Regions from separate parts of the Streptomyces sp. BI87 genome, predicted to be linked through region 2. Evidence: riboswitches for the same ligand, from Rfam matches in the RefSeq annotation. Region 2 holds a riboswitch; the other holds the start of a gene.
The links. A riboswitch is a leader RNA that binds a small molecule or an ion and turns the genes downstream of it on or off. The one in region 2 is predicted to bind thiamine pyrophosphate.
Positions count from the first base shown of each region.

Region 1: linked by a shared signal. The riboswitch ahead of thiO (glycine oxidase ThiO) and the one ahead of OIM89_RS06335 (thiamine ABC transporter substrate binding subunit) in region 2 are both predicted to bind thiamine pyrophosphate.

Region 1 covers NZ_CP110079.1:5,296,864-5,301,350, reverse strand. The annotation lists gene OIM89_RS23635 (Rv2175c family DNA-binding protein) at 1-169, opposite strand, end outside; gene OIM89_RS23630 (NAD(P)/FAD-dependent oxidoreductase) at 1,143-2,330, opposite strand; TPP riboswitch at 2,423-2,534, shown strand; gene thiO (glycine oxidase ThiO) at 2,590-3,816, shown strand; gene thiS (sulfur carrier protein ThiS) at 3,813-4,049, shown strand; gene OIM89_RS23615 (thiazole synthase) at 4,052-4,487, shown strand, end outside.
Region 2 covers NZ_CP110079.1:1,502,739-1,507,225, forward strand. The annotation lists gene OIM89_RS06330 (ABC transporter permease) at 1-753, opposite strand, end outside; gene OIM89_RS06335 (thiamine ABC transporter substrate binding subunit) at 942-2,024, opposite strand; TPP riboswitch at 2,104-2,226, opposite strand; gene rlmN (23S rRNA (adenine(2503)-C(2))-methyltransferase RlmN) at 2,306-3,418, opposite strand; gene OIM89_RS06345 (phosphatidate cytidylyltransferase) at 3,867-4,487, opposite strand, start outside.

The DNA.
Region 1 (4,487 bases), 3.8 Mb from region 2:
CGGCGGGAACCATCAGTACGCGGTTCTCGCCCCGGCGGACCGCCAGGAGCTGGCCGTCCTTCACCAGCTGGCGGACCCGGGTCACCTCTACGTCGAGCTGTTCGGCGATGTCGGGGAGGGTGAGCCACTCGGGGACGAGAGCATCGATCTTTGCGTCAATCTCGGTCACGTACCCAAGAGTGCCATGGCGGCACGGGGGCCGCCGGGTCGGCAGGGGGTGCGCTTGTTTGCCTGGGGCCTTGTCGTGCCTTCGCGATCTGTCGGGGGTGGCCCCGGCTGGGCCGTTTTCGCTGGGCTTCGCCCGATGTGCGGGGGATTTGTCCTTGCCGGTCACTGATCGGCCTCAAGCGCCGGCCGGGCTGCTTTGTGGCTGGGCTCCGCACTGGGCTTCCGACCATGACCCTGCCGGTCAAAGACGGCCTCAAACGCCGGCCGGGCTGTAGGGGTTCGCGGTTCGTTCGCCGTCTGGGTCGGGCGGGGCCGCACCGGGGTACCTCCTCACAAACTGCAGGGTGCGGGGTCAGTCGCTTCAAGGCGGCCGTGTGTGCAGTTTGCTGCGGGGGCACCCCGGCACGACCCCGCCCTTCCGTCTCGTCGGCGTCGTCCCGCCGGTGGGTGAGGAAAAGACAGACCGTCCCCGATTGATCTTTGTGGCGAGCGAGAGCGGTCACAGTGGTCGCTGTGGAGAAGCCCGGTATCGGGGACGGCCTCATCCACCCACCGGCGGTCGGCCGCGTACGAGACCGTGGGGTGGGGACGTGCCGGGGTGCCCCCGCAGCAAACTGCACACGAGGCAGCCATACTCCAACTCACCCCGCACCATGCAGTTTGTGAGGAGGTACCCCGGCGCGGCCCCGCCCCACCCCCGTGCCGGAGGAACCGCGAACCCCTACAGCCCGGCCGGCGTTTGAGGCCAGTCAGTGACCGGCACGGGCAGCGGCCGGCAGGTCGGGACGGAGCCCAGCCAGAACAGCCTGGCCGGCGCTGAGGCCGTCGGTGACCCGCAGGGTCAAGACGCGGAAGGCCGGGGCGGAGCCCAGCCCCACCGAACCCCAGCCCGGCCGGCGTTTGAGGCCAAATCGGTGACCGGCAGGGCAGCGGCCGGCACCCCCAGACGCGGCGCAGCCACACCCCGGCGGGGGTCAGGCCGTGGCGGACTTCAGGGGGACGGCGGGGTCGGCGACGAGGGAGGGGGTCAGCACCGCGCCGGAGGCGATGAGTTTGCGGCCCTGGGTGAGGTCGCGGGGCCGGCCCACGGTGAGAACGGCGCGCAGCGCCCCCGCAGGGGAGAGCCAGCAGAGGGACCAGGCGGCCTCGTGGGGGTCGCCCCGGTGGACGAGGAGGTCCTCGGGCGCGTGGTGGCCGGCGTACTGGACGAAGCGGCCGAACTGCTCGGACCAGAAGTAGGGCACCGGGTCGTAGGGGGCGGGCTCCTGCCCGGTGAGGGCGGCGGCCACGGTGCGGGGCCCCTGGAGGGCGTTGTCCCAGTGGTGGACGAGGAGACGGCGCCCGTACCGCGCCGAGGGGAAGGAGGCGCAGTCCCCGACCGCGTACACGTCGGGGACGGAGGACCGCAGCAGCCCGTCCGCCAGGACGGCCCCGTGGGCGTCGAGGGCGATGCCGGAACCGGCGAGGAACCCGGTGGCGGGCCGCGCCCCGATCCCGACGACGACGGCGTCGGCGGGGAGCAGCCGCCCGTCGGCGAGCCGCACCCCGTGGTCCTCGACCCGGGAGACGGCCACCCCGGTGAGCAGCTCGACACCCTGCTCGGCGTACCAGCCGGCCATCGGCCCGGCCGCCTCGGCGGGCAGCACCCCGGCAAGCGGCCGGTCGGCGGCCTCCACGACGGTGACGTGGCACCCGGCCTCCCGCGCGGCGGTGGCGAACTCGGCGCCGATCCAGCCGGCGCCGACCACGACGACGGTGCGCCGGTCGGCGAGGACGGGCCGCAGCCGGGTGGCGTCGTCGAGGGTGCGCAGCAGATGGACGGCGGGGTGGTCCTGGGTGCCGGGGAGGGCGAGGGGTTCGGCGCCGGTGGCGAGGACGAGGGCGGTGTACGGGACGGGGCCCGCGTCGGTGTCGACCAGGTGCTCGGCCGGGCGGACCCCGGTGACGGCGACGCCGAGCCGCAGCCCGATGCCGAGCCCCTCGAAGTCCACGTCGAAGGCTGAGCCCTCGGCGGTGCCGAGCAGGACGGCCTTGGAGAGCGGCGGCCGGTCGTAGGGCGGATGGGGTTCGGCGCCGAGCAGCGTCACCGGGCCCTCGTGCCCCTGTTCGCGCAGCGCCACCGCCGTCTGCACCCCGGCCATGCCCGCGCCGACGACCACCACGCCGGGAACCTGCTGATGCGTCTCGCTCACCGGGCCACTGTAGATCTCCGGGCGGGCGACGGGACGAGGAGGGCGGGGGTCTAGGCTGGCCGCAGACCAATCGCGGGAGCCCGGCGGACCGGGCTGAGAGGGAGGCTGCGGCCTCCGACCGTACGTACCTGATCCGGGTCATGCCGGCGAAGGGAGGGGCTGGGAGCCCATGGACAGCAGCGACAGCAGGGGTGACGAGGGGACGGGTGCGGCCACGTCCGGGGCTCCGGTGGGGCCCGAGGCCGTACCCGTCGCCGAGGCCGTACGGAGCACGGCGGTGTACACGGCAGGTGGCGCGCGCAATGTCGTGGTGGCCGGCGGCGGGATCATCGGGCTGGTCACGGCGTGGCGGGCGGCCCAGCGGGGGCTGACGGTGACCGTGGTGGACCCGGCGCCGGGAGGCGGGGCGGCGCGGGTCGCGGCGGGGATGCTGGCGGCCGTGACCGAGCTGCACTTCGGCGAGGAGCGGCTGCTGGCCCTGAACCTGGCGTCGGCGGAGCGCTATCCGGCGTTCGCGGCGGAGCTGGCGGAGGCGAGCGGGCAGGAGCTGGGGTACCGGCGCTGCGGCACGCTGGCGGTGGCGCTGGACGCCGACGACCGGGCGTACCTGCGGGAGTTGCACGCGCTGCAGCTCCGGTCGGGGCTGGAGTCGGAGTGGCTGTCGGGCCGGGAGTGCCGGCGGCTGGAGCCGATGCTGGCGCCCGGGGTGCGGGGTGGCCTGCGGGTCGACGGGGACCATCAGATCGATCCGCGGCGGCTCGCCTCGGCGCTGGTGGCCGCCTGCGAGCGGGCCGGGGTGGCCTGGTGCCGGTCCACCGCCGGGCGGCTGGTGGTGCGCGGCGGCCGGGCCGTGGGTGTGGAGCTGGCCGACGGCACCCTCGTGGAGGGCGGGCAGACCGTGCTGGCGGCGGGGAGCCGCAGCGGGCTGCTGGCGGGGCTGCCCAAGGAGGTGGCGGTGCCGGTGCGGCCGGTGAAGGGCCAGGTGGTGCGGCTGGCGGTGCCCGAGGCGTATCGGCGTGGGGCGGCGTTCCTCGGCCGGACGGTGCGGGCGGTGGTGCGCGGCAGCCACGTGTACCTGGTCCCCCGGGAGAACGGCGAGCTGGTGATCGGGGCGACCACGGAGGAGCTGGGCTGGGACACCACGGTGACCGCCGGCGGCGTCTACGAGCTGCTGCGGGACGCCCACGAGCTGGTGCCGGGCCTGACCGAGCTGCCGTTCACCGAGGTGCGGGCGGGGCTGCGGCCGGGCTCGCCGGACAACGCGCCGCTGCTGGGGCCGACCGCCCTGCCGGGGCTGCACCTGGCCACCGGCCACCACCGGAACGGGGTGCTGCTCACCCCGGTGACCGGAGACGTCCTGGCGGACGTGCTGACCACGGGCGCGCTGCCCGGGTACGCGGACGCCTTCACCGCGCGGCGGTTCGAGGCCGCGCCCGTCCAGGAGGGGGCCCGATGACGACCGAGGGCACGAGGAGCGAGGCGGGGACGTACGCCGTCTCCGTCAACGGCGAGCGGCGTGAGCTGGCGGCCGGGACGACGCTGGAGGCGCTGGTGGCGGAGTTGACCTCGGCGCCGCGCGGGGTGGCGGCGGCCGTCAACGAGGCCGTGGTGCCGCGCGGGGCGTGGACCGCGACCGTGCTCGGCGAGGGTGACCGCGTCGAGGTGCTCACCGCTGTGCAGGGAGGCTGACCGTGGCGGACGACACGTTCACGATCGGGGGGACCGAGTTCGGCTCCCGGCTGATCATGGGGACTGGCGGGGCGCCGAGCCTGGAGGTGCTGGAGCGGGCGCTGACCGCCTCGGGCACCACGCTGACGACGGTGGCGATGCGGCGGCTGGACCCGGGGGTGGCCGGTTCGGTCCTCTCGGTGCTGGAGCGCCTGGCGATCCAGGTGCTGCCGAACACCGCCGGCTGCTACACGGCGGGCGAGGCGGTGCTCACCGCGCGCCTGGCCCGCGAGGCGCTCGGCACCGACCTGGTGAAGCTGGAGGTCATCGCCGACGAGCGGACCCTGCTGCCGGACCCGGTGGAGACGCTGGAGGCGGCCGAGGTGCTGGTCGACGACGGGTTCACGGTGCTGCCGTACACCAACGACGACCCGGTGGTGGCGCGGCGCCTGGAGGAGG
Region 2 (4,487 bases):
CACGGTCCACGCGTGGACGGCGAGGATGGCCCCGACCGCGGCGAACTGCACCAGGGTCAGGACGGCGGCGGTGGGCAGGTCGAGCAGGTGCGCGGTCTGCCGGTAGATCTCCACTTCGAGCGTGGCGAAGCCGGGTCCGCCCAGAATCTGCACGACGCCGAACGAGGTGAACGTGAACAGGAAGACCATCAGCGCCGCCGCGGCCACGGCAGGGCCGAGGGCGGGCAGCGTGACGGTGCGCCACGCCCGGAACCGGGAGGCACCGAGCATCCTGGCGGCTTCCTCCTGGCGCGGGTCGAGCTGGGCCCACAGGCCCCCGACGGTGCGGACGACGACGGCGTAGTTGAAGAAGACGTGGGCAAGGAGGATGGCCCACACCGTGGTGTCGAGGCGCAGACCCCACAGGTCGTCCAGCAGGCCGCCGCGTCCGAGGAGCGCCAGGAAGGCCGTCCCGACGACGACGGTGGGCAGGACGAACGGGACCGTCACCACGGCCCGCAGCAGGCTCTTGCCCGGGAACTCCAGCCGCGCGAACACGTACGCCGCGGGCATGGCGACGACCAGGGTCAGCCCCGTCGACGCGAGCGCCTGCCAGAGGGTGAACCAGAGCACCTGTCCGATGTCCGGGTCGCCCAGCACCTCGCCCAGCGACGCACCGAACTGCCACGCCCCGTCCTGCCGCAGCCCCCTGCCGACGATGGCGGCGACGGGGTACGCGAAGAAGATGCCGAAGAAGACCACGGGGACGGTCATCAGAGCCCCCCGCGCCCAGTGCCCACTGCGCGCGCCACCTGCGACGACGGGGCGACGGGGCGGCCGCGTGGGACGGCCCCGTCGCGGAGCGCGCGGCGCCTTCGCGTCGTGCCCCGTACCGGGCGCCTCGCCGGTCCCGTCCGCCGCGCTCACGCCGCGGGCGGGGCTGGGATCGGCGCGCCGCGCCGTCACTTCACCACGAGCGAGGTCCACGACTTGACCCACGCCTCACGGTTCTCGGCGATCTTCTCCGGCTCGAGCGACCGGGCCCGGTCCGCCTCCGCGCCGAACTCAGTGAAGAGCTCCGGCAGCTTCGCGTCGTCGGCCACGGGCCGGACGAACATCTGCAACGGCAGGTCCTCCTGGAACGTCTTGCCGATCAGGAAGTCCAGCAGCTTCTTCCCGCCCTCGGGGTTCTTCGCCCCGTCGAGGAGCCCGGCGAACTCGATCTGCCGGAAGCAGGTGTCGGTCAGGACCCCCGTGGGCGCCTCATCGGGCTGCGGGTCGGCGTACAGCACCTCGACGGGCGGGCTGGACGCGTACGAGACGACGAGGGGCCGGTCGCCCCCGGCCTTCTTGCCGACGGCCGACCCCGAGAACTCCTCGTTGTACGCCTGCTCCCAGCCTTCGACGACCTTCACGCCGTTGGCCTTGAGCTTCTTCCAGTAGTCCTGCCAGCCCTTGTCGCCGAACTCGGCGGCTGTCCCGAGCAGGAAGCCGAGGCCCGGCGAGGACGTGGCGACGTTCTCGGTGACCAGGAGGTTCTTGTACTTCGGGTCGGCCAGGTCCTCGAAGGTGCGCGGCGGGTCGAGCTTCTTGTCGGCGAAGTAGCTCTTGTCGTAGTTGACGCAGATGTCGCCCGTGTCGACCGGCGTCACCCGGTGCTTCTCCCCGTCGAGCTGGTACTCCGCCGGGACGCGGTCCAGCCCCTTCGCCTGGTACGGGGCGAAGACGCCGTTGTCGACGGCGCGGGAGAGCAGCGTGTTGTCCACGCCGAACAGGACGTCGCCCTGCGGGTTGCCCTTGGAGAGAACGGCCTGGTTGACCGCCTGTCCGGCGTCACCGCTCTTCAGCACCTTCACGGTGTAGCCGGTCTTCTTCCTGAACTCGGCGAGCACGCCCTTGGAGACGTTGAACGAGTCGTGCGTGACGAGGGTGACCTGCTTCGACTGCGCTTCGTCGGCGCCGTCGCCGGAGCCGCAGGCCGTCACGGCGAACAAGCCGGCACAGGCCACCAGCGCGGTCCTGGCGGCGTTGCGTGCGATGGGCACTGGATTTCCTCCTGGGTATGCCAGGAAGAGACGCGGCCTTGCCCCGGCACCGGCGACCGGCGCCAGGGCAAGGCGCAACAGCTTGAGTGGTCCGAACTTCCTACCCGGAATGACCCGGGCGAGGTTCAGAGGGTCTGCGGCCTTTACGTGGGATCACGTGGTGCCGCACTCTCAGCGCTGTGGCGCTCCCCTGTCGGAATATGTATGTGTGTGTGGCCAGGATACTCGCGCACACACCCCGCACTCGAACGGCTCCCCGCCCCGTGCGGGGTGGGGAGTGATCAGCGCTCCGTGGCGGCGAGCTGCCCGCAGGCCCCGTCGATCTCCTGGCCGCGGGTGTCCCGCACCGTGACCGGCACGCCGTGCGAGGCGATGGCTTCCACGAACGCCTTCTCGTCCTCGGGCCGCGAGGCGGTCCACTTGGAACCCGGCGTCGGGTTGAGCGGGATCAGGTTGACGTGCACGCGCTTGTTCTTCAGCAGGCGCCCGAGCAGGTCACCGCGCCAGGCCTGATCGTTGATGTCGCGGATCAGGGCGTACTCGATGGAGACCCGGCGCCCCGACTTCTCCGCGTACTCCCACGCGGAGTCGAGGACCTCGCGGACCTTCCAGCGGGTGTTGACGGGGACGAGCGTGTCGCGCAGCTCGTCGTCGGGGGCGTGCAGAGAGACCGCCAGGCGGCACTTGAAGCCTTCGTCGGCGAACCGGTGGATGGCGGGGACCAGGCCGACGGTGGAGACGGTGATGCCGCGCTGGGACAGCCCGAGGCCGTCGGGCTCAGGGTCGGTGAGGCGCCTGATCGCACCGGTGACGCGGTTGTAGTTGGCGAGCGGCTCGCCCATACCCATGAAGACGATGTTGGACAGGCGCGCGGGGCCGCCGGGGACCTCACCGTCCCGCAGCGCCCTCATCCCGTCGACGATCTGGTGCACGATCTCGGCGGTCGAGAGATTGCGGTCCAGCCCGGCCTGCCCCGTGGCGCAGAACGGGCAGTTCATGCCGCAGCCGGCCTGCGAGGAGATGCACATGGTGACCCGGTCCGGGTAGCGCATGAGCACGGACTCGACCAGCGTGCCGTCGTGCAGCCGCCACAGGGTCTTGCGGGTGGTGTCGTCGTCGCAGGAGATGTGGCGGACGACGGACATGAGGTCCGGCAGGAGCTCGCTGCGCAGCTTCTCGCGGGAACCCGCGGGAATGTCGGTCCACTCCGCGGGGTCGTGCGCGTAACGGGCGAAGTAGTGCTGCGACAGCTGCTTGGCGCGGAACGGCTTCTCGCCGATCGCGGCCACGGCTTCCTTGCGCTCGGCGGGCGTGAGGTCGGCGAGGTGCCGCGGCGGCTTCTTGGCTCCGCGGGGCGCGACAAAGGTGAGCACTCCGGGTGCGGGCGGTGCCATGGGCGGAAAACTCCTCAGGACGGCGAAGGCCGGGGCACCCGCGGAGACGCGGCGCGGCATCGTCCGACGGTGCGGGGCAGGAAAAGGCCCGCTGCTGGACGGCGCGGGCTCTTCCAGGGTAACGGAGTGCGGGACGGACCGGCCCCGCCGCCGTCAAGCCCTCGGCGCGCGCCCCGTACGGTGCGCGCGACCTGCGGAAACGCCGCGTGACGGGGCGGCGTGCGGGGCGCCCGAAGCGCCCCGCACGCCCCTGGCCGAACTCGCGCACCGCGCCCAGGGGCACCGACACGAAGGGCAAGCCGCTCCCCATGACCGACGGCCACCGACCACGTCATGCCGGCACACCCCGCCGCCAAGCCCAGTACCAACGCCACAAACACCCCGGGGAACACCGAAGCGGGGCGACGCCACCAGGCACCGCCCCGCTCCAAGCCACGTACCCGCCCGATCAGCCGGACCCCACGAAGAGCACCAGCAGCGCCCAGACCACCGGCGCCGTCGGCAGCAGCGAGTCCAGCCGGTCCATGATGCCGCCGTGCCCCGGGAGCAGCGTGCCCATGTCCTTGATGCCCAGGTCCCGCTTGATCATCGACTCGCCGAGGTCACCCAGCGTCGCGCTGACGGCGACGGCCAGGCCCAGGAGCAGCCCCTGCCACCAGGCCCCTCCGTCGATCAGGAACTGCATGCACAGGGCTCCGGCGACCATGGCCGCCCCCACCGCCCCGAACAGCCCTTCCCGGGTCTTGCCGGGGCTGATCCGCGGGGCGAGCTTGTGCTTGCCGAAGCGCCAGCCGACGGCGTAGGCACCGGTGTCGGCGACCACGGTCAGGATGAGGAAGGTGATGACCCGCTCAGCACCGTCGTCCGCCGTCAGCATGAGCGCGACGAACGTCGCGAGGAACGGCACGTAGAACGTCGCGAAGACGCCCGCCGTCACGTCCTTGAGGTATCCCTCCGGGGGCGCCGTCATCCGCCACACGAGCACCGCGAGTGCGGTGAGCGCCATGGCGACCCAGGCGCCTTCGGGGCCCCAGACGTAGCCGGCCACGACCATGCCCGCCCCGCCCGC